Pedosphaera parvula Ellin514: one gene and its partner. Each later gene encodes a partner of the first gene's protein in a complex. Links are inferred from orthologs where the notes say so. Each region holds a gene or a part of one and is shown in the gene's direction. Other genes may lie near its edges.

Region 1 (11,138 bases):
ACCTCCTGAAAAAGTCGGACGCAAGGCGCTGGGCCGTTGTATTAGTGACATCGCTGCCATGGCCGGTACGCCTAATTCCGCCCTCATTACTCTCGCCTTGCCTCGGCATTATGATTTGGATTATGTCGAAGGTATCTATGCCGGCCTGGGCGAACTCGCGCGTAAATTTGACGTTTCCATCGCGGGCGGGGAAACCACCACCAATCCCGAGCGGATATTGATCTCCATTTCCCTGCTGGGCACGGTGGAACGGGAAAAATGTATCTTCCGTTCTGGAGCCTTGGCCGGAGATGCCATTTTCGTCACCGGCGAATTGGGTGGTTCGATCAGCGGCAAGCACCTGGATTTTGAACCGCGTCTGACGGAAGCTCACTGGCTGCGAGACCATTTTGCCATTCATTCCATGATTGATCTGAGTGATGGTCTCGCGGGCGATTTGCGTCATTTGTTGAAAGCCAGCCATGTAGGCAGTGAATTGATGGCTTCGGCCATTCCCGTCAGCCGCGAAGCCAAACTGGCATCCAAGGCGGAGAGCTCTGCCAAGCCTCCTCTGCTGGCAGCGCTTACCGATGGTGAGGATTTTGAGTTGCTCTTCACGATTGCAAGCAAAGATGCGGTGCCTTTGCTGGATGGCTGGAAGCATCAGTTTCCCAAGGTGAAATTGAGCTGCATTGGCAAAGTCACTGCTGGTGAAGGAATCAACCTCCGGGACAAGCAAGGTATTCGTCCGTTAACTGCCCATGGCTACGTTCATCTCAAATAGTCCCGCTGAAACAATTGCCCTCGGCGAAAGTTGGGGGCGGGATGCAAAAAGTGGACTGGTCATCGCGCTGTCCGGAGACTTGGGAGCGGGCAAAACCCAATTGACCAAAGGCATCGCCCGCGGCTTGGGAATATCGGATCGGGTGCATTCCCCCACCTTCGCCTTGCTGAATCAGTATGGCGGTGGTCGATTACCTCTTTTTCACCTGGACCTTTATCGATTGGAAACACCGGACCAGATCATTGCTGCCGGATTGGAGGAATATTTCCATCCCGCAGGTGTTTCGGTAATCGAATGGGCCGAGCGTTGGTTTTTGGCACCAGCCGACTTCCTCGCCCAGGCCGCCAAGGGGACACATCTGCGCCAGGTCCGACTGGAATCAATCACGGAAACCGGGCGCCGCATTACCTATGAAGACTTTGGCCATTGAATTTTCCACCGATCAACGCAGTGTGGCGGTGCTCGAGGATGAAAATGTCCGTGGTGCGGCCATGGAAACAGCGACTCGTGAAACCCATGCTTTCGCGCTGATCGAACAGGCGCTGGCACAGGCCGGGATGCAGCGCGAGGAAATTGAGTGCCTCGCCATCGGCATTGGTCCCGGTTCCTATACCGGCATCCGTGCGGCCATTGCCATCGCCCAGGGTTGGCAACTCGCGCGACCAATTCAACTGGCTGGTGTTAGTAGTGTGGAGAGCCTGGTTTTTGAGGCTCAACAGAAAGCGATCTTTGGCAAAGTGGACATTGTGATTGATGCCCAAAGAAATGAATTTTATCTGGCGAATTACGAAGTGAACGCAACCGGTTGGCGGGAAATCGAGCCTTTGCGACTTGTAACACTGGATCAGGTTAATGTCCGGCTTGGAGCTAACGAGATCCTCGTTGGACCCGAGGTAACCCGTTGGTTCAAGGACGGAACCGTGCTGTTTCCCTCCGCCAACAACCTTGGCCGGCTTGCGGCTGCTAAAAAGTCCTTCCTGACTGCCGAAAACCTGCGACCTATTTATTTAAGGGAAGTCAGTTTTGTCAAAGCACCGCCACCTCGAGTTATTCCGGTAGGATGATGGGGCCTTAGGTTGGGATTTATTGCTGCCTAAACTCTTGATAAATTCAGCAGTAAGGCTATAACAATGATCGAATTTCCGTGCACCTGGTTGCTTGAGAATATCAATCAACCAGGAACTTAAAGCGTCACCATTCATGAGCCTGGTCACTTATAAGTATGAGATTGAAGCCTTTTCCGCAAATTGAGTTACGCCGATCCACCTCCCTGGCCTTGGCAATGGTTTGTCTGACTTTGCCCAATCTCCTGCGGGCTGAGGGCGACCCTTCTGCCGCTGTCTCCGCCCCACCACCGGCAGGCATTCCCGCAGACTCCGCCCCGATCAGGAGCCCGGAGGATCTGGCGCGGGAGAAGGCCATCGCGGAGTTCACGCAGCGGATGAAGGATGCCAATTATCCGGCCCTCTTCGAAAAGGCGGCCAGTGAGTTTGGCGTGCCCACCGATGTCCTGGCGGGCATTGCCTTTGCCGAAACCCGGTGGGAACACCTGCAGTGGCCGCCCGGGGAGACGGTGTCCCCGGAAACGGGCATGCCCCGGCCCTACGGGATCATGTCCCTCTGGGATAATGAATACTTTGGGCACAGCCTCCTGGATGCCGCCAAATTGATCGGCAAGGACCCGCAGGAGCTCAAGGATGATCCCTACCAGAACATGCGCGGGGCGGCCGCGCTTTTGAAGCAGCTCTATAGTGAGACCCCCAAGCCCGCCGATGCGCCAGGGGATGAGATTGAGAGCTGGCGCAAGGCCATCGTGAAATACAGCGGCATCCCCCAGCCCGAACTGAGTGAACAGCATGGCTTGGAGGTTTATGAGTACATGAACGACGGTTACCACCAGTATGGCATCGAATGGGAGAAGCACCCGGTAAAGCTGGAGGCCATGCGGGCGGAAGTGGCCAAAATCAAGGCGGATGCCCAAGCCCTGGCTCTGGCCAAGGAGAAAGAGCAGGAAGCCAAAGCTGCAGCCAGCAATCCTTCTCTAAAAGTGGCCAACAAGTCCCAGTCTTCCGCTCTGGAATCCAAACCTGCTGTTGCTGCCACCGAGGCTGTTCCAGCCTCTCAGCTAAAGCAACGCTGGATCTTGGTGTCTGTTATTCTCGGGCTGCTTGCCGTTGGCGCAATCTATATTTTCACCAGGAAACCGCAGAGCAGGCCGCGCAAGTAGGTTTCACTACTTTCATTCCTGCTCCTTGGCAGCCCGGTGGCTCAGCGCCAGAAGCCGCGCACCCAAACCCAGCGGTTATGCCGCCAAATGTAATGGCCGGGCACCCATTCCGCAGTAGGATACGGTCTGAATCCGCGCTCTTCCACCACTGCAGCCGGCGGCGGTGGTGCGGCATTTTCCCTGACAACTACTTCGCGGGTTACGCATCCGGTAAGCACGGTGAAAGTGCAAACGAGGATGAGGGGTGAGATGTTCACGAATTTTCTCATGTTTTCCTTCCGACGGCGTTCTCAGCGCCGTTTGTTCCTGAATTATTGTCCTTAAAATTTATGCTCCCAATGTCCAGTTCGCAAATGGGGTATCTCCATATTCCGCTGGCTCAACGGCTCTCATTTGCCCTAAAGTATGTTTGATGAAAGCAGCAGTTCTTTACGGGCAGGAACAGGTTCGAGTTGAGGATATCGCTCCTATCGCTTTGAAGTCAGGTGAAGTGCGCGTCCAAATTGAAGCTGCCCTGACTTGCGGCACCGACCTCAAGGTTTTCAAGCGCGGCTATCATGCCAAGATGATTGTTCCTCCGGCGGTTTTTGGCCATGAGCTTGCCGGCCTGATCTGCGAAGTCCATCCCGACGTCAAAGGGTGGTGCAATGGCGACCGCGTCGTCGTGGCCAATTCCGCTCCTTGCGGGCAATGTTTTTACTGTCAAAACAATCAGGAAAATCTTTGTGACGATCTTCTCTTCCTCAACGGAGCTTATGCCGAATCCATCGTCGTTCCCACCCGGTTGGTGCAGAAAAACATGTTGCGCCTGAAAGGTTCAACCCCTTTTCGGGATGCAGCCCTCACCGAGCCGCTTGCCTGTGTCGTTCAAGGTGTCGAAGATTGCCGGCTTCGCACCGGCCAACGAGTCCTGGTGATTGGTGCCGGGCCGATCGGCTTGATGTTCGTGGCCCTGGCAAAAAATGCGGGCTGCATTGTCACTTCTGCCGGCCGTGGAGAAGTGCGTTTGCAAGCTGCCCGCCGCCTCGGTGCGGATCATGTCATCGATATCGCCAATCAGGACAATCTGGTGCAGGCCATCAAATCCCAATCAGAATCCGTTTTCGATGTGGTGATCGAGGCCGTTGGCAAACCTGAAGTGTGGGAAGCCGCTGTCCAGTTGGTGCGCAAAGGCGGTGTCGTGAATTTCTTTGGTGGTTGTCCCTCCGGCACAAGTGTGTCGCTCGATACTGCCCTGATTCACTATTCCAATCTTACTTTACTGGCGAGCTTCCATCACACTCCCAAGGCTATTCGCCGGGCTTTGGAATTGGTGGAGCAGGGAGTCATCCGGTCTGAAGACTTCGTCAGTGGCGAATGCCCGCTTACTCAATTGCCTGATTTGTTCAAATCCATGACCGCAGGCAATCGCGCCGTGAAGACGCTCATCCGGGTTAAGGAATAATCTCCCGGTTAAAGGGAGTTCGCTTACTTTTTTGCCGGGCTTTGCTTCATGTGACGATGCACGAAGAAGTAGTAGATGCCGCCGAGCACGAGCATGATTCCGGCAACCCATAGTGCGATGCGATGATATTCTCCGCGCATCAATTCTTTATCTTCTCCCATCCTGATGCCCAACCAGCAGAGAATGGCGCACCAGATTCCCGAACCGAGAATGGTAAAAAGCGAGAACAGCTTGTAATCCATCCGAACGATACCTGCTGGAATTCCAATCAAATGACGGACCACTGGCAGCAATCGCGAAACAAAAATACCCATGGCCCCGAACTTGGTCGCCCAACGTTCCGCCCCTTCAATCTTCTCCGGCGAAATCATAGCGTAACGTCCATACCGCATCAATAGTGGACGGCCACCGATTCGCGCCACCCAATACATGATGGTAGCTCCCAGCCACGACCCGAAGGTTCCGGCCAGCACAATGCCGATCACACTCATGTTGCCCTTGGTATAAGCCAGATGTGCCGCCGGTGGTATGATGAGCTCGCTCGGCAAAGGCAGGATGGTGCTTTCAGCCGCCATCATCAGGACGATCAGTGGATACTTCCAGCTTTCCAACTGCGCCATGTACCAGGTCATCAATGAACCAATTAGTGCTTTCAAGGTGCGCTGTTTTAACGGGAAACCGATGGGGCTGCAAGCCAGCAGTGGCTGAGGAATGCTACTTCTTTATCGCTCTGGTGCTTTTGGAAGGTGAATTTGTTCTATATGCTTCAATCTCCTCCGGAGTAGCCGGTTGCGGCCAAACCGCATCCCGCCCTTTCAGCCAATTCTTATTTACGGTTGAAGCCGGTTCCGTTGGTGTGGCATCTCCGCCATTGTCCTCACCATCCTCGCCCACGGAATAAAGCAGAAATTCTCCGTTCGGTTTCACTTGATATCGCAAAGGCTCTCCATCCATCAAATCGATGGGAACCTTTTCAAGAAATTCTGGAATCAAGTTTTGCAGTTTTGAAGGATATGTTCCATTTAGTAGATGATAGCGTTTCAAGGCAATGGCCGTTACGAGCAGACGCCTGCCAGTCTCCGCATCCGCAGATTTAATCAGGCACTTTCTGTAAATTCCATCATCACCTCCCGGTGTTAATAGGAAATGTTTGCTGATCCGGGCCACCTCCTTGTTGAGATTTGTGATTGTATTATCGTATTCCCTGAGAGCTGGAATGAAAACGCCTGTTGTTTTAACAGCACGGCAATTTTCCAGGACGGCTTGCAAGACTCTCATATGATAAAGCTCTTCCCCGTAGGACCCGGTCCACTTCCATGCCCAGTATTTGGGATAACGTTCAATCACGGCCGTGGCCATTGCACCTAGTGTGTCTGGCTGTGGCCTCGGCGCTCCAGTGCTGAAGATAGTCATCTGCGCGGCATAGGATTTTCTGGCCAGATTAAGTGTATCGATTCGGATGGCCCTCTCCATCGCGAAAGCATGTTCCACCGGTCCGAACATGTCCATGTTCTGCCACCTTGCTTGCAGTTCTGAAAGCTGCGCATCGTTCCACTGTTTATATTGTAAGGCTTCCCAGGTTGTGGACATGGCGATTCTTGCCATGGCTATTTTGACCAAATGGCTGATTTCTATTGGTTCCGTCTGGTAGATTTTGACCAATTCCACTGATGACATCAGATTGGTCCACGCATCGGTAAAGTCACGTTCGTGCAGTGCGACAATAGTGGAGCCTGATGCCAGTTGTTCGGCTCTCTTGAGTTGTGCCAGATGTGGCAAAAGAAGATTTGGTCCCTGGGAATAATCCAGATTGTAGTACAGTGCGGGAACCTGGAGAATTTCGCGAAGACTTAAGAGCGAGTTCCGATTCGCCTTAACCTCCGCGGTCAACCTCGGCCAGATGTTTGTCCGACCCTCAGCAGCCAAAGATTCCTGCTGGGAGACGACCTCGGCAAGTCCCGGGGCAATGAACGGCATGGGTGAAACGGTATTGGAACCATAGACAAAAATACCGTTCGCGTTTAAGAACACTCTCGCAGCATTCGGGGTTTGTGGTGGAGTCGCCGGAATCAATTCTTGATAGGTCAGTTTCTCCCCTTTGGCGCGAAGTTCCCGCTTATAATTTTCAACGGCCCTCTTGGAGCCAGAGTGTGGTAAAAAGACAGTGACAAATCCAAGCAGGATTACTGGAATCAGGACGAAGAGAATTTTGATTCGCAGTTTCACTCCTTAAGATTTTTACCTATTTCTTTTGAACTTTGGGAGATGAGTTCGTTCGATATGCCTCAATATCCTCCAGAGTGGCAGGTTGCGGCCAAACCATGTCCCGCCCTTTCAACCAGTTCTTGTTTACGGTCGAGGCGGGTTCGGTAGGTGTGGCATCTCCTCCATTGTCTTCGCCATCATCGCCTACCGAATACAGTAGAAAACTTCCATCTGCTTGAAGTTGATACCTCAACGGCTTCCCATCCATAAAATCAATGGGAACCTTCTCGAGAAATGTAGGAACCAGATCTTTTAATTCCGATGGATACTTTCCGTTGCAAAGTTGGTAGCGCTTCAGCGCAATGGCTGTCAGGGCTATACGTCTACCATTCTCTGCATCTGCAAACTTGATCATGCAATCGCGAATACTCTGCTCTCCCTGCGGATCTTCAAAATGGTCACTGCTCTGGTCAAACTGCTGGTTAACGTTCGTCATTTTGGTAGCGTAGTCCATCAAAGCAGGAACAAAAGCATTACTGAATTTGGTGGCGCGGCAACTTTCAATGGTTGCTTGCACGGTTTTCATGTCGTAGAGCTCTTCTTGATAGGACCACAACCATTTCCATGCACAATAATGGGAATACCTTTGAGCTCCGTGAAGTAGTTGATCTAAATCGAAAGAATCATGTTGGAGTGTGGCATTTTTCCCAAACATGCCTGCCGGATCGTAGTACGATCTCCTCGCAAGTACAAAGTCGTCCATTTGAATGGCTCTCTCCATTGCGAAAGCCTGTTCAAGGGGACCAAACAAATCCATGTCCTGCCAATTGGCTTGCAGTTCTGCAAGTTGTCCGTCATTCCATTGTTTACATTGTAAAGCCTCCCAAGTGGTGGCGACGGCCATGCGGGCCATGGCCAACTTGACGAGATGGCTGATTTTAAGTGGTTCGGTCTTGTATCTTCTCACCAGCGCAACTGTTGTGATGAGATTTGTCCACGCCTCTGAGAAATTTTGTTGGTGCAGGGCTGCAATGGTGGAAGCTGAAGCCAATTGCTCAGCAGCCTTTAGCGGTGCCAAATGTGGCAACAGGGTCCCGGAGCCCTTGGAATAATCCAATTTGAAATATAACGTCGGGACTTGAAGAATTTCTCGAAGGCTCAATATGGCATTACGATTTGTCTCAACTTCGGCGATAAATTTGGGCCACACGTTCGTCCCGCCATCGGCCGAAAGGGTTTCCTGCCGATAGGCGACCAGCGCACGCCCGGGGCTGATAAAACGCATCGGCGCAGTAGAGTTGGAAATGGAAACAATAGCGCCGTTCGCCCCTAGAAATGGCTTTGCGGCATCCGGGGTCTCTGGCGGAGTTGCCTGGATTAGTTCTTGATACGTCAGCTTCTCACCCTTGGCGCGGAGTTCCCGTTTGTAACGTTCCACCGCTCTCTTGGAGCCTGCATGGGGTATAAAAGCAATGATAGTTCCAAGCAGGATCACTAGCACCAGGACGATTAGAATTTTGACGCGCAGTTTCACTCCTTAAAATTTCCGTTAGTCTGCGTCCACGGCTTTGGCAAAGCAACTCTTCTCCCACTGTGCCTACCCCTTGAGGAAGAAACCGTGCTGCTTTTCACTGATCGGCATCCCCAGCTTCTCCATGACCGCCAGCATATCTTCCCACACTCTGCGCTTTTCACTCATGGCCTGGTTGCGCAACAGATACGCCGGATGATATGTCGGCATCAATGGAATGCCACGATACGTGTTCCAGGTGCCGCGCAACTTGGTAATGCCGACCGTCTTTCCCAGCAAGCCTTCCACGGCGGTCGCGCCCAAAGCCACCAACACTTTCGGTCGAATCAAATCAATCTGTTCGTGCAGGTAGGGAATACAGGTCGCCATTTCCTCTGAAGTCGGTTTGCGATTTCCCGCGCTCTGACCCGGCGTGTCGGGACGGCATTTCAAGATATTGGCAATGTACACATCGCCGCGTTGCAAGCCCATCGTCTGAATAATCTTCGTCAGCAACTGGCCGGCCTTGCCGACGAACGGTTCACCCTGTTCGTCTTCGTCCGCTCCCGGCGCCTCACCCACAAACATCAATTGGGCATCAATGCTGCCGACTCCAAAAACAACATTCTTTCGCGAGGCAGCCAAATGCGCGCATTTGACGCAACTCATTGCGCGACTGCGGAGGTCAGCAAAAGCAGCAACCTTGGCTTCAGGAGAAAGTGGCGCAACAGTGATCGGAGTTTCTGCCGGAGATATCGGGAAAAGAGCTGCTGGTTTAACTGCGGGTATTTCCACTGGCGCGGGCACAGGTGCAACAACGGCTTGCCTGACGGCCGGAGCAGGGGAGGGGACCATCCTTGCCGGCGCAGGCGCGGGACTGGACGGACGCGGACCATTGGCCAATGCTGTCAAACCTTCCGGTTGCACCGAAACAAACCGCACACCCCGGGCTTTTAATCCCTGGAGGTGCTGGATCGCTGCCTCGAGCAATTGGTTATACGCATCTGACATCGTGATTATCCTAATTCTGATTCTTCAAAGTGCACGAAAATTCTAAGGTCGCTGGCACACCGATTCCTCCTCCCCATCAAACAATTAACCTGGTCGTGACTGGTTCTGAAATTTATGGAGGTAACGACGGTAAACCGCATAACCCAATCCGGTAAACCCCGTCAACACGGCAGGAAAAAACAAAGTGTTATATTTGAAATATTTGAAAGCGGATGCTCCCGCCCCACCACCGAAAAAAAAGGAACAGAGCAGGATCAGGTACAACAGAATCCTCCGCCTATCCACCGGGATACGGCGGATGTAATGGCCAATAAAAATCCCCAAATCCGTAAATATGCCGGACACATGAGTCGTACGCAGCACAGCCCCGCTGTAAGTGCTGGCCATGCCATTTTGTAGCCCGCAGGCGCTCGAAGCAAGATAGTCTCCCAGCGGGTTCGACCGATTCAAAAGCGGAACGGCTGCAAAGAGCAACAGGGATTCAATCAGCAGCGCCACCCCATACCTTCCGCCAAGCTTTAGTGTGCTGTCCTGGATTAGAATTCCGCTGAAGATGCTTCCCGCAAGAAAAGAAGCTGCCACTGCGAATAAGCTCACGGCTGTGCCGCCTTCGCCAGTTGCGATTGCTATACCCAGGAGGGTGGTGGTACCGGTCAGATGAGTGACTGCCTGATGTCTGAAGCCCATGTAGCCAACCGCGTTGATCATCCCGGCAATGAATGCCAGAATCGACCCGCCTATCCAGACCCAGCGCGGCAACTTGTTAATCATACATTCCAACCCCGGTGAATCAGAACCTGTCCCGTCTACACAGGTTAATTGCGCTTCCTGTTTTCTTCGGTCTGGCTCGCGCGGTCAAGCGAGTTGTGTGCAAATATGAAAGCTCATATCGCCCGGGATCGACCTTATCCCAAAAAAGACATCGGGAATATTTATGAACCCAGGTAACTCCTTCGGGGTTCGCTCACTCAGAAAACGGTTGAGGTTGGCGGCTAATCATCGTCATCGTCCTTTGAGGTTTTTGTGATTACCAACCCCAACTTTTTCAAACCCTTTCCATGAGCCCCGGCAAACTCACGCGGATAGCGGACATTGCCCTTGACCGAATGCCAGAGGATTCGATTCAGGGTATTATCATCAGCCGCATCGGGTTTGCTGAAATCCAGTTTCATGCTTTTCTTTGCCCAATAGCGCTCCTCGGCTGTCATCTTTGCGGCCGTGGTACCAGGGTTCATCGTGTCCAATGGAATGTTATTGGATAAAGCCGTATAGCCGGTGAAATCGGGCACATTGGTAAAACAATCAAACATAAGAGGTCCCATGGCATCCATCTGGTTCATCGGGGGTATTCCCATGATTTGTTCCATGGTATGCAATACGCCGGTTTGATTATAGAACGTGCTGATTGTCTGGCCGCGCTTGGTGTAAGGGCTGATTACCAGGCAAACGGAACGGTGGCCATCGACATGATCCCAACCACTCAAGGGATCATCCTCGATGACGAAAATTACTGTGTTGCTTCCAAAACTGCTCTTGGTGACTGCTTCCACTATTCTGCCCAATGCCAGGTCGTTGTCGGCAACCGAAGCGGTTGGGATCGGGTATCCAGGAGTATTGGCCACTGTGTGATCGCCTCCCAACCCCATTATATTGAAGGTAGGCCAGAAACCATTGGACTGCGCCACCTTGAGTTCCCTGATAAACTTATCCGCACGGACCACATCAGGGATAGTGAGGGTGAAGCCGGGATAGTTGGTGGAGCAATAGGGTTTTAAAGAATCAATATTAACGTAGTTGGCAAACTGGAGCTGAGTCCCATTGGTGTAGGCAGCATAAATCTGCAGCCAGGTGTTGCCACCGGGTCCGCTGACGTAAAGCTCGCCATAATTTCGGAATGAAAGTCCATGCGCCAGCACATTGTTCCAAATGAAACCTGAGGAGGAGTAAGTCAGTGCGTCATCTCCGTACGGATAGCCCC
Region 2 (11,129 bases), on another replicon or contig:
GCGTAATGCCATCGCGAATTTAGGATTGTTCGCGACCTGGGAACTTATGCAATCCCCTGATCTGAATGAGGAGATGCTTTCACGTTTGCAGCGGGAGTGGCAGGAAATTGATCTCTTTGCCGCCCTGGAAAAGGGCTTTTTAGGAGAGCGAGCCTACGGTTATGAAATGCTGACAATGCTGCAAACCTACAGTGGCGCGAATGTAAGGAGATTATTTGCCTTCTCGACAGTTGCGGGCTCCAATGTTCCTCCTGCCCCAATCGACTGGAGCGAGGTTTGGGATGATCACATAGTCTTTCCTTTGTATAAAATGACCAGTTCGGATGACGATGGTCTGTTTTATCTGAAGAGCATGCAAAACGTCCTGGATTCCGCGAGAATGTTGAAGTCCAGCGTTCCTTGGCCAACAGTAAAAGTGATTGTCACCAATCAGGTCCATGAAACAGACAAGACTTTTGCCAGGGATAAATTTCACCGCTACCGCTTTAGTGAATTGGCGAACCCAAACTATTCCCGGGCGATGGAGCTCGTTGTCCACGCGGAAACGTTACGTCGTCTGACGATCACAGCCATTGCCCTCAAGCGTTATCAACTTGGCCATGGTGCATGGCCAAATGAATTGAAGTTACTCACTCCAGGAATCCTTTCCGAAGTGCCCATTGATCCGATGAGTGGCAAGCCAGTTTGTTATCGATTCAGTCCCGATGGCCACTGCGTGCTTTATTCCGTAGGTGAGGATGGAAGAGATGATGGTGGTGTTGGTGGTGGTAAGGATTTGTGGTTGGGAAAAGATGCCGTTTGGCCAACGGCGGTGGATGAAGATGCCGATGCTGCGCTTGCCGCCCATCAGAAAGTTAATTAATCACTTTAGCCCTTGCACGTCCTGGGACTGAAGTTAAACATTTCCCATGCTTTTGTTTCGTGAAAAGGTTTCGGCAGATTGGTTGCCCATGGTGAAGGCTAATTTGCCCGCCATCCTGGTCGACCACGCTCATTTGGAGCGCAAGGCGGCGACCTCGGCCTTGAACCTCGAAAAGTATCGTGACCTGTATGACCGGGTGGACGAATTGAACGCCATCGCGATTGAAGAATTGCAGCATTTCCAACTCGTTTTGAATCTCTTGAAAAAGCGGGGCATCCCTTTCAGCCAGCCTTATCCCAGTCCTTGGATCACTGGTTTGATGCGGGCCGTGCGGAACGGCAATCGTTATCAGGCCATTGATCATCTGGTTTCGTTCGCTTTAATTGAAGGACGAAGCTGTGAGAAGTTTCAGTTTTTGGCTGAGGGATTGAGGTCCATTGACGTGGAACTGGCAGATTTTTATGGCGGCCTGGTTGAGTCCGAGGGCAACCATTACGCAACTTATTTGCTTATGGCGAAGGCCATAGACGAAGAGGAAACTGACCGGCGACTGGATTTTTATCTTGATCTGGATGCCAAACTTATCCGGCAACCCAATTCCATTCCGATGCTGCACTGACGACTAACAATTGGTTACATCGTTAAGTTTTGACTACTTCCCGTTGCATTCCTCTCGACTCCGGTCGTACAACTCGGTAAATCAGCCAGATGGTTTCTGCTGTGATTGTTGCTGCGGGAAAGGGTACTCGCATGGGGCCGAACATTGATAAGTTGTTTTTAGAGGTTGCCGGCCGACCGGTTGTTGCGCATACGTGGCAACGGTTTGTCGAAGCCGACTCGGTTCATGAAATTGTCGTGGTCGTGCGCGATGGGATGCAGAGCGCGTTTGCCGAACTGGCTGAAGAACATGGGCTCAACAAGCCATACCGGTTAGTGATTGGCGGAGCTGAGCGCCAGGACTCTGTTTGGAATGGGCTCGAATCCATTTCGCCACGTTCGGAGATTGTCGCAATTCAGGACGGTGCCCGCCCCTGCACCAGCGCGGACCTCATTAATGCAACCATTTCTGCCGCCCGGGAAATGGGCGCGGCAGTTGCTGCGCAACCTGTTACCGACACCATCAAGGAATCCGAAGACGGCAAAATGGTGAGTCGCACCTTGCAACGATCAAAGCTCTGGGCCGTGCAAACGCCACAAACCTTTCGTGTGGAAGTAATTCGGAGGGCGCTGACGGCTGTCAGGCATCGAGGGTTGCAGGTCACTGATGATACGGCTGCCTGTGAACTCATCGGTCAATCCGTGAGATTGGTTTCCGGCATTGCGCCGAATCCGAAAGTCACTGTGCCTGCGGATTTGGCATACATTGAGCTGTTACTCAGGCAACGGAAGTGAATGGTTTTGCCACCAGAAAGGGGGTGAAGCCGCTCCTTGCAAATTCAGCAGTCCACATTTAATGTCTGCGAGACTAATATCAGGTTCCTATGAAAAGACGCATCATTTACGGCCTTTTGGCCATTCTGCTCGTAGCTAACGTCCTTGTTGGCGCGCGCGTCTATTTTCGGTCCGCTCAAGCCGCTGAAAAAGATTCCGCTTATCCGAGCCTGGAACTCTTCTCCTACGTCATGGAGAAGGTCCGCAAGGATTATGTGGATGGCAAGAAATTGACCTACCAGGAGCTGGTCTATGGTGCGTTGAAAGGCATGATCAACACCTTGGACCCTCACAGCGAGTTCATGGAACCGATCAAATACGACGAGTTGCAAAAGGATACTCAAGGAGCTTTTGGCGGGCTTGGCATAATGATTGAGATGAAGGACAACTTCGTGACTGTCCTGGCACCAATGGAGGATTCTCCCGGTTTTAAAGCCGGCATTCTGTCTGGGGATCGCATCATCAAAATCGACGGGAAGAGCGCCGACAAGCTCGGTCTTAACGATGCCGTGCAACATTTGCGTGGGGAACCTGGAACCGATGTGAATGTGACTATTCTTCGCCCCTCCAATGGTCAGGTAAAAGATCTTAAGTTGACCCGTTCCATCATTAAGGTGGACATGGTGAAGGATATCAACAACAAGAAGGAATTTCCTCTGGGCGAAGACAAGATTGGATATGTCCGCCTCGTTCAATTTGGTGAAAAGACCAGCGATGAGCTGGAAAAAGCTTTGAAAAAGCTCAAGGCTCAGGGAATGCAGGGACTTGTTATCGATTTACGCTGGAATCCCGGTGGTTTGTTGGACCAGGCGGTGGAAGTCTGTGAAAAATTCCTGCCACGAGGTCAACTGGTCGTTTCTACTGAAGGCCAAAATTCGTCTCAAAACTCAGTCCGCCGTGCCAACGGCAGAGGAGATGAACTGAGCGGCATGCCGATCGTGATTCTCGTGAATGTAAACAGCGCCAGTGCTTCAGAGATCGTGGCTGGCTGCTTGCAGGATTTACACCGTGCTCAAATCATGGGCGAGAAGACTTTTGGTAAAGGTTCGGTGCAAAGCATCCTGCCATTGCAGGATGGTTCAGCACTGCGTCTCACCACGGCCAAGTATTATACTCCCAGCCACAAGGTAATTCATGGCGAAGGCATTACTCCGGATTGCCCGGTGCCTATGACCGATGAAGAAGAAGCCATGGTGTATCTAAAGCGCCGTCCGGGTATTGAAACCCTGGAGGAGAAGGATCGTCAAAAGATTCTCAATGCCCACGATATCCAACTCGATCGAGGCAGGGATTTGCTGCGTGGCATTTTGATCTATACCCACCGCAGTCAGGACAACCAAAAGATGGCCGGCAAGCCTGAGAAGGTTGCTTCCACTAAATAAGTATTTCATCAGGGGCAGAGCGAAAGATTTTTGGTGCCCTCCGCCCTTGGTGCATTAATCGCTTCATGATACTGCTTGCCGTTGAGACTTCCTGCGACGAAACAAGCGTTGCGATAATTCGGAACGGCAAGGTCCTTTCCACCATCGTTTCTTCACAAATAAAGTTGCACGCGGAATACGGCGGTGTGGTGCCGGAACTGGCTGCGCGCGAACATTTGGCGAATCTTATCCCGGTCGCCAATGCTGCCATGACGGCTGCTGAGGTGCAAAGCGATCAGGTGGATGCCATAGCGGCGACGCAGGGGCCCGGTCTTCCAGGCGCCCTGGTGGTGGGATTAAAGGCGGCGCAGGGCATGGCCTTCGCATTGAACAAGCCGTTTTTTGGCATCAACCATCACGAAGCCCACCTTTATTCCCCTTGGATAACCGGCAGTCCGCCGGTCGCGGATTTCGACTCGTTCCAGCCCAACATCTCCCTCATCGTTAGTGGCGGGCATACGATGCTGATTCATGTCGAATCTGAGTTGAAACATCATGTGCTGGGCTCAACCATTGATGATGCGGCTGGTGAATGCTTCGATAAGGTCGCCAAGCTGATTGGCCTGCCTTACCCTGGTGGACCTGAAATCGATCGGTTGGCGAGCGCGGGGAATCCGAAAGCTTATGACTTTCCCAGGCCTATGTTGAGGGATGCTAGTGACGACTTCAGTTTCAGTGGATTGAAGACTTCGGTTCGCTACTTCATCCGCGATAATCCAGCCGTCCTCGACAGCCTCCAAAAGCTGCAAGACCTCTGTGCCAGCGTTCAGGAGGCGATTGTGGAGGTGCTGGTTACGAAAACAGTGCGGGCTGCAAATCGCCTTCAGGTCAAGTGCGTCACTGCTTCGGGAGGCGTGACCTGCAACCGCGCGCTACGGAGCGCCTTGGAAACTGCCTGCAAGCGGAAGCACCTGACCTTGCGACTCGCTGAGAAGTCGCTTTGCACCGATAATGCCGCCATGATTGGTGTTTTGGCTGAACGCAAGCTGCTTCACAGTTCAACGCCCACCTCCCTGGATTCCGAAATAATGCCCGGATGGGCGCTTGCTTAAGTTTCTTGTCATCAATTTACTGGACAGGAAAATCTAAATAAATATTGGACAGCAGCGTCCAATAGATTTAGCAAAAGATAAAGCAATGATGATACGCGCCTTCATCCTGGTCTTGTGCTTGTTCTGGGGACTCCAAAGTTCCCCGGCGGCGGCGCGCTTGGATTCCTCAAGCAATCCCAAAGTGACTTTCGAAAAGAATGTCAAACCATTGCTTAGCCAGTATTGTTTTGGATGCCATGGCGAAAAAAAGAAGGGCGATCTGGATCTACGAATATATACCAATGATGCTCTGGTAAAGAAAGACCGGGACGTTTTTGAAAAAGTATTGCATAATCTTCAGGCGCATGAGATGCCACCGGAGAGCAAGCCTCAGCCAAGTTCAGAGGAGCGGGAGATTATCAGCCATTGGATCGAGGCCGAGGTGCTGGGATGCGACTGTAACCAGCCCGATCCTGGACGAGTCACGATGCGACGTCTCAATCGCACAGAGTACAACAACACCATTCGTGATCTTGTAGGGGTGGATTTCCAACCGGCAGATGATTTTCCAGTCGATGACGTTGGATACGGATTCGATAACATCGGTGATGTTCTTTCACTCTCCCCCATGTTGATGGAAAAGTATTTCGTGGCGGCTGAAAAGATACTGGATGCTGCGATAGTTACCACACGCCTCGTTGGAGGCCCTACCAATCATTTCAAAGGGGACAGGCTGAAAGGATCGTTGCACGTTGACGAGTTGGAGCACGGAGCAAAAATGTTATCCGGAGACGGGGAGGTTTATGCGACCAATCTGTTTTCGAAGGCAGGAAAATACATTCTGCGAGTGAAGGCTGCCGGACAGCAAGCCGGGCCTGACCTGCCTAAAATGGAAGTTCGTCTGGACGATAAAGTTTTGAGAACACTCGAAGTCAAGGCACCAAAGGATGATCCAAAAGTTTACGAAATAGAATTTGATGTAAATGGCAGCGGTGGCAAAAAAATTGCCGCCGCTTTCATCAACGATTATTACGATGAGAAAAATCCCGACCCTGCAAAGCGCGATCGCAATCTGATGGTCAGGTATATCGATGTGGTTGGACCACTGGAACTGGAACCGCTGCCGGAATCTCATAAACGTATATTTACCGAACAGCCTTCGACCCATAGTACGAATCAGGTGGCACAAAAAATTATTGAGCGTTTTGCCAAAAGAGCGTACCGACGTCCACTCAGCACGGCAGAATTTGATCGGCTGTTCCAGTTTTTCAAAATGGCGCAGAAGGATGGAGAAAGTTTTGAAACGAGCGTGAAAGTTGCGTTGCAGGCAGTTTTGGTGTCGCCGCATTTTCTATTTCGGGGCGAATCGAAACCGAATCCCAATAACTCGCATTCAATTCACCCGATCGATGAATTCGCCCTGGCGACCCGTCTATCCTACTTCCTTTGGAGCAGCATGCCGGATGACGAATTGTTCAAACTGGCAGAGCGGGGGAAATTGCATGGTAATCTGGACGCTCAAGTTACGCGCATGTTGAAGGATCCCAAAGCCGGTGAACTGGTGAAGAACTTTGCAGACCAATGGTTGCAGATTAGGAATCTGGCAGCGGTCACGCCGGACCCGGAAGTGTTTCCTCAGTTTACTGACAAGCTTCGCTCCGCCATGGAAAAGGAAACGGAGCTTTACTTCGGTTATGTGATGGAACACGACCGCAGCATCCTGGAATTTATCGATTCAGATTATACATTCCTTAACGAACCGCTCGCGAAGCTATATGGAATTCCTGGCGTAAGCGGTGATGAGTTTAGGCGGGTGACGTTTAAAAACCATGAACGTGGTGGATTGCTGACACAGGCAAGTGTGCTCACCGTGACGTCGAATCCGACACGCACCTCACCCGTAAAACGCGGCAAGTGGGTATTGGAAACCATTTTGGGTGCCCCACCGCCACCGCCCCCGCCAAATGTGCCGGCTTTGAGCAATGATAAAAAGGTGGTTGCCTCGGGAACCATGCGGCAGCGGATGGAGCAACATCGGGCGGACCCAATGTGCGCCAGTTGCCATGCGCGCATGGACCCGATTGGTTTCGGGTTTGAGAATTTCGATGCCATTGGAGCTTGGCGCACGAAGGAGGGAACCTTCGACCTTGATACCACTGGCAAATTGGTCACCGGCGAGTCTTTCCAGGGAGTTCAGGACTTGAAAAGGATTCTGCTGAAAGACAAGCGGGACGCTTTCGTTCATTGCCTTTCCGAGAAGATGCTGACCTATGCACTGGGACGTGGAATGGAGTTTTATGATAAGTGCGCGGTGGACGAAATTACCAAAACACTAGCTAAAAATGATTTCAAGTTTTCGAGTTTGGTACTTTCAGTTGTGAAAAGCTCACCGTTTCGAATGAGTCGGGGCGAAGAGGATAAAGTGGCCGAGAGCGGTGGGAAAGAGGCAAAGGGCAATTGAGACCCGACCAAGACACTTGTAAATGAAGCTTTTAAAGGCTAACTTCGTCAGAATACCGGAAATTAGATTATGAGCAACCGCTGGCATATTCCACGTCGCAGGTTCCTGAGGGGGCTGGGAACAGTAATCGCTTTACCGCTGCTTGAATCAATGGCACCGGCCGCCAAGGCGCTGGGTGCGGTTTCAGCTGATGGCCGGGCTTTGCCCAAGCGCATGGCATTCGTCTACGTTCCCAACGGCATGAACATGGCGGATTGGACACCGAGTGCCATTGGAAGCGATTTCGACCTGCCTGCCACCTTGGAACCTCTGAAGCCTTTTCAGAAGGATATGCTGGTACTCAGCGGGTTGGCGCAACACAATGGCGAAGCCCTGGGTGATGGCGCCGGAGATCATGCGCGTGCCTCGGCGAGTTTTCTAACAGGATGTCATCCGAAGAAAACAGGTGGTGCCGATATTAAGGTAGGCATCTCTGCAGACCAAATTGCAGCTGAAAAAGTAGGACGTGGAACGAGGTTGGCCTCCCTGGAGCTCGGGCTTGATCGCGGACAAACCTCAGGCAATTGCGATTCAGGTTACAGTTGCGCTTATCAGTACAACATATCTTGGAAAACGGAATCAACCCCCATGCCACCCGAAGTGGATCCGCGACTGGTTTTCGAGCGTTTGTTCTCGAATGGCTATCAAGGTGAATCTGAAGAGAGCCGGGTCTTGAGAAGTCGATATCAAAAGAGCATTCTTGATTTTGTTCTGGATGATGCCAAACAGCTCAAGCGTAACCTTGGCTACACGGACCGCCACAAACTGGACGAATACATGGTTGCGATTCGCGAGTTGGAGCAGCGGATTGAAGGAGCGGAGAAAGATGTGGCTGCGCTGCCCGACTTTAAGCGGCCGATCGGAATTCCAAAGGATTTCGAAGAACATTCGCAGTTGATGTTCGATTTGCTGGCGTTGGCTTTTCAAACCGATACGACCCGCGTTGCCACGTATTTGGTGGCGCATGATGGCAGCAATAATAGTTATCCGCAAATCGGCATTACCGAGGGGCATCACGAGCTTTCGCACCATGATCATTCGGAGGAAAAGATACGAAAGATTGCAAAAATCAACCGCTATCACATGGCGCAATTTGCAAAATTCATCGAGAAGTTGAAGTCAACTCCGGAAGGCGATGGCTCGCTGCTTGATAATTGCATGATTGTTTACGGCGGCGGGATTGCGGATGGAAATCAACATGCCCATTATGATCTGCCGATTTTAATGATGGGCAAGGGTGGGGGAACGATAAAGACCGGCCGCCATGTGAAGGTCGACCAATATACTCCGCTCAACAATCTTTATGTCTCGATGCTGGATCGCATGGGAGTCCACGCCGAAAAAATTGGTGATAGCAACGGCAAGCTGGTCCAGCTCTCCTGATAATTTTCAACCTGACTGGCGTGCATCGCTTAGAATGCGATTACACGGTAATAACGTGTCGAAACATTCCCTGGAGGAACCCGGCCATTTTGGCCGGTATCACGTATCTGGAATGTGTTGCTGATGTTGGTAACGGCGCCGACCAATTGCCAGAGAGGCGTGGTTGAGAAAGTATCGGCAGATTGCACCACCCAGACGCCGTTTGAGGGAGTTGAAATATTCAGGGTTACACCTCCTGCGTCCGGAATCACAGAACTGATTCGGGGCGGTGTGACGTTAAGCAAAGGCGCGGCAATGACCTTGAGATCAATATCAAAGCTTACATCATCCCAACTCGAATAGGTATTATTTAAAATGACTGCAATCGTGTTCGCGCCCGTTTTAAGATAATCGATATACGGGGCCAGGTCATAGTAGAGCGTTTGATTGCCCTGGCCTGAAACGCAATTGATATCCGTGGTTGGGATTTGGCGTCCATTGAGATATAGCTGCAGGGATGGACCAGAGCCGTTGTCGGTGCAGGTGGCGGAAAGGAGAAACTCTTCCAGGTTTGTATTCGCGAGATTGAACGTTTTGCGAAAATAATAGGCGGGTTTTAGACCGGGCAAGGTGGTGACAATATTGGTCGGGCCACTGCCGGCTCCGAGCTTCGCCGCTCCCTGCGCCCAAGTGCTGTCATTGAAATTGGTCGCATACCAATTGGCTGGAGGTGTGGTGGTGTAGTAACGCCAGATCGATCCGAAAGGAACCATGTCTGTCCAGGCGGTGCTGTTCGGCGCAGGCAGTTGCCGCAGGAAGACGTTGTCGATAAACATCGAGCCACTGCCAGTGCCGGTGATGGTATAACGGTGACGCAATTCCAGATTCGGGAATCCGGCTGGAAGTATGAAGGTTCGATTCGCGTAGACCCAACTGGTGGCATTCGTGCCGATGACAAAATGTGGCGTGAAATAATTTGGGAAAGGCAGGCTGGGGCGGGCATTGGCATTCTGTGCCGTCGGAGTGGAGCCCCATTCCACCCAGTGCTCCGAGGGTTGAGATATGCCGACGCTCTTGAACCATGCCCCAAAACTGTAAAGTCCACCCGGTGTGACCGGAATCGTGCCGTCAGGAATTCCATATTGGTCAAACTGGCTAATGCTGCTGTTGTTGCCCCGATTGATCAGCTGAATCTCCATGGACTGTTTGCCCTGGTAAACAATGTTGGTGTTTCCAATCATGTTGGTCCAATCGAGATCGCCTGTGTACCATTTATCCCAATGACTGTTGTCATTCTCTTCGAAGCCAGCGTTGGCAATGAGGTTGTTATTGAGAAAGGCAAGTATGGCGAACGGTGAGGAGTGAACTTCTCCAGTGCTGTAAACCGCGGCTACTTCGTAGAAGTATTGCCAGCCCGGTTTCAGAGCCGAATCGGTATAGCTGGTAACGCTGGCGGGCAGGGTGACGATGTTGGTGAACGGACCGCCGGCCTGCTCAGCGCGATAAATGCGATAGCTCGTGGGCGAATAACCAGCGGGTGCCTTCCAATTGAAAAGCGCTTTTTTATAACCCGATTTCTTACTGCTGATCATCGGTGTTCCGGGCGGGAATAAAGAGAGTTGATAATTCCCGTCGTGTTGTGGATTGCCGCGATGTGTGGCCCAGGAAACATTCGTGGCATTTGTTGCGCCGAAGTTATAGACATAGATTTTGCCAAGGGTGGAGCGGAAGATCACATCCAATGAGCCGTCATTGTTTACATCAGCGAGTGAGGGGATGTGTTTCACGCCACCGGGAATGGCGATGCGTTGCTTTTCAGTGCCATCGAGAGCGAACACGTGGAGGTTTCCGGTGGAAGGAACAGCGGTTGGATCGTAAGTCCCAATAATAATTTCCTGCTGTCCATCACCATCCACGTCACCAACGACAGGTGGTGTAGGCAGCAACGGGGAAAAATCTTTCGGCCAGCCGGGACGGTCCACCAGCTCAATGCCATTCCAGTAACGGAAGGAGATACCGTGGCCATGGCTGAACGTGAGGACGTCGATATGGTTATCGTGGTCGGGATTGACGGGAATCATGCACGCGCTGTTAAGCCAGCCATGATTGTTGGTATAGTTGACGCTCTGCTTCCACTTGCGCCAGAGGATGGTGCCGTCATCGTCAAGGATCGTATCTCCGGGTTGATGGAAAGGGTTGAATTGCGACATGGGCACCAATACCTCCGCCAAGCCGTCACCATCGAGGTCGACGGGATAAACGTCCACGCCCTGTTGATAGGAGCCGGAAATGAGTTGCTGGTTTTTGCCAAATTGTCCGTGCAACATGCCTTTGCCGTAAAGACCGTGCGGTTGGGTTTTGTCAAAACAGACCACGCTGTCGCTGTCGTTCAATGCATAGACTTCCAGGGGCTTGTTCGAATCGGCGTGACCAAGGCCGATTCCTGACTCAACCAATTGATGAATGTGATAGACGAAGCGCTTGGCTCCTGTCGCGGCATTATGGAATACCACACCACCGGA

What was found.
Region 2: the proteins of tsaB (region 1) and tsaD are in contact, whole or in part, in a solved structure (PDB 4WQ4), measured with the Escherichia coli proteins. The link is inferred for Pedosphaera parvula Ellin514 from one-to-one orthologs.

Annotation. Positions count from the first base shown.
Region 1 is NZ_ABOX02000006.1:134,555-145,692, forward strand. The notes cover bases 1-3,000. They hold tsaB (tRNA (adenosine(37)-N6)-threonylcarbamoyltransferase complex dimerization subunit type 1 TsaB), read left to right. Parts: upstream 1-1,173; coding sequence 1,174-1,827; downstream 1,828-3,000. Other genes in these bases: CFLAV_RS06675 (thiamine-phosphate kinase), read left to right, coding at 1-763; tsaE (tRNA (adenosine(37)-N6)-threonylcarbamoyltransferase complex ATPase subunit type 1 TsaE), read left to right, coding at 741-1,193; CFLAV_RS36420 (transglycosylase SLT domain-containing protein), read left to right, coding at 1,986-2,990. In the rest of the region: CFLAV_RS06695 (YXWGXW repeat-containing protein), read right to left, coding at 3,032-3,259; CFLAV_RS06700 (zinc-dependent alcohol dehydrogenase), read left to right, coding at 3,403-4,434; CFLAV_RS06705 (DedA family protein), read right to left, coding at 4,458-5,090; CFLAV_RS06710 (hypothetical protein), read right to left, coding at 5,149-6,660; CFLAV_RS06715 (hypothetical protein), read right to left, coding at 6,677-8,173; CFLAV_RS06720 (uracil-DNA glycosylase), read right to left, coding at 8,237-9,160; CFLAV_RS06725 (YoaK family protein), read right to left, coding at 9,245-9,931; CFLAV_RS06730 (alkaline phosphatase family protein), read right to left, coding at 10,153-11,138. UniProt on the Escherichia coli protein: Required for the formation of a threonylcarbamoyl group on adenosine at position 37 (t(6)A37) in tRNAs that read codons beginning with adenine.
Region 2 is NZ_ABOX02000045.1:25,927-37,055, reverse strand. Bases 2,763-5,753 are described here. They hold tsaD (tRNA (adenosine(37)-N6)-threonylcarbamoyltransferase complex transferase subunit TsaD), read left to right. Parts: upstream 2,763-3,740; coding sequence 3,741-4,766; downstream 4,767-5,753. Other genes in these bases: CFLAV_RS24840 (DUF1592 domain-containing protein), read left to right, coding at 4,852-5,753; CFLAV_RS24850 (S41 family peptidase), read left to right, coding at 2,763-3,675. Outside these bases: CFLAV_RS24865 (hypothetical protein), read left to right, coding at 1-862; CFLAV_RS24860 (tRNA-(ms[2]io[6]A)-hydroxylase), read left to right, coding at 909-1,481; ispD (2-C-methyl-D-erythritol 4-phosphate cytidylyltransferase), read left to right, coding at 1,571-2,254; more of CFLAV_RS24850, read left to right, coding at 2,344-2,762; more of CFLAV_RS24840, read left to right, coding at 5,754-7,206; CFLAV_RS24835 (DUF1552 domain-containing protein), read left to right, coding at 7,276-8,628; CFLAV_RS24830 (FG-GAP repeat domain-containing protein), read right to left, coding at 8,658-11,129.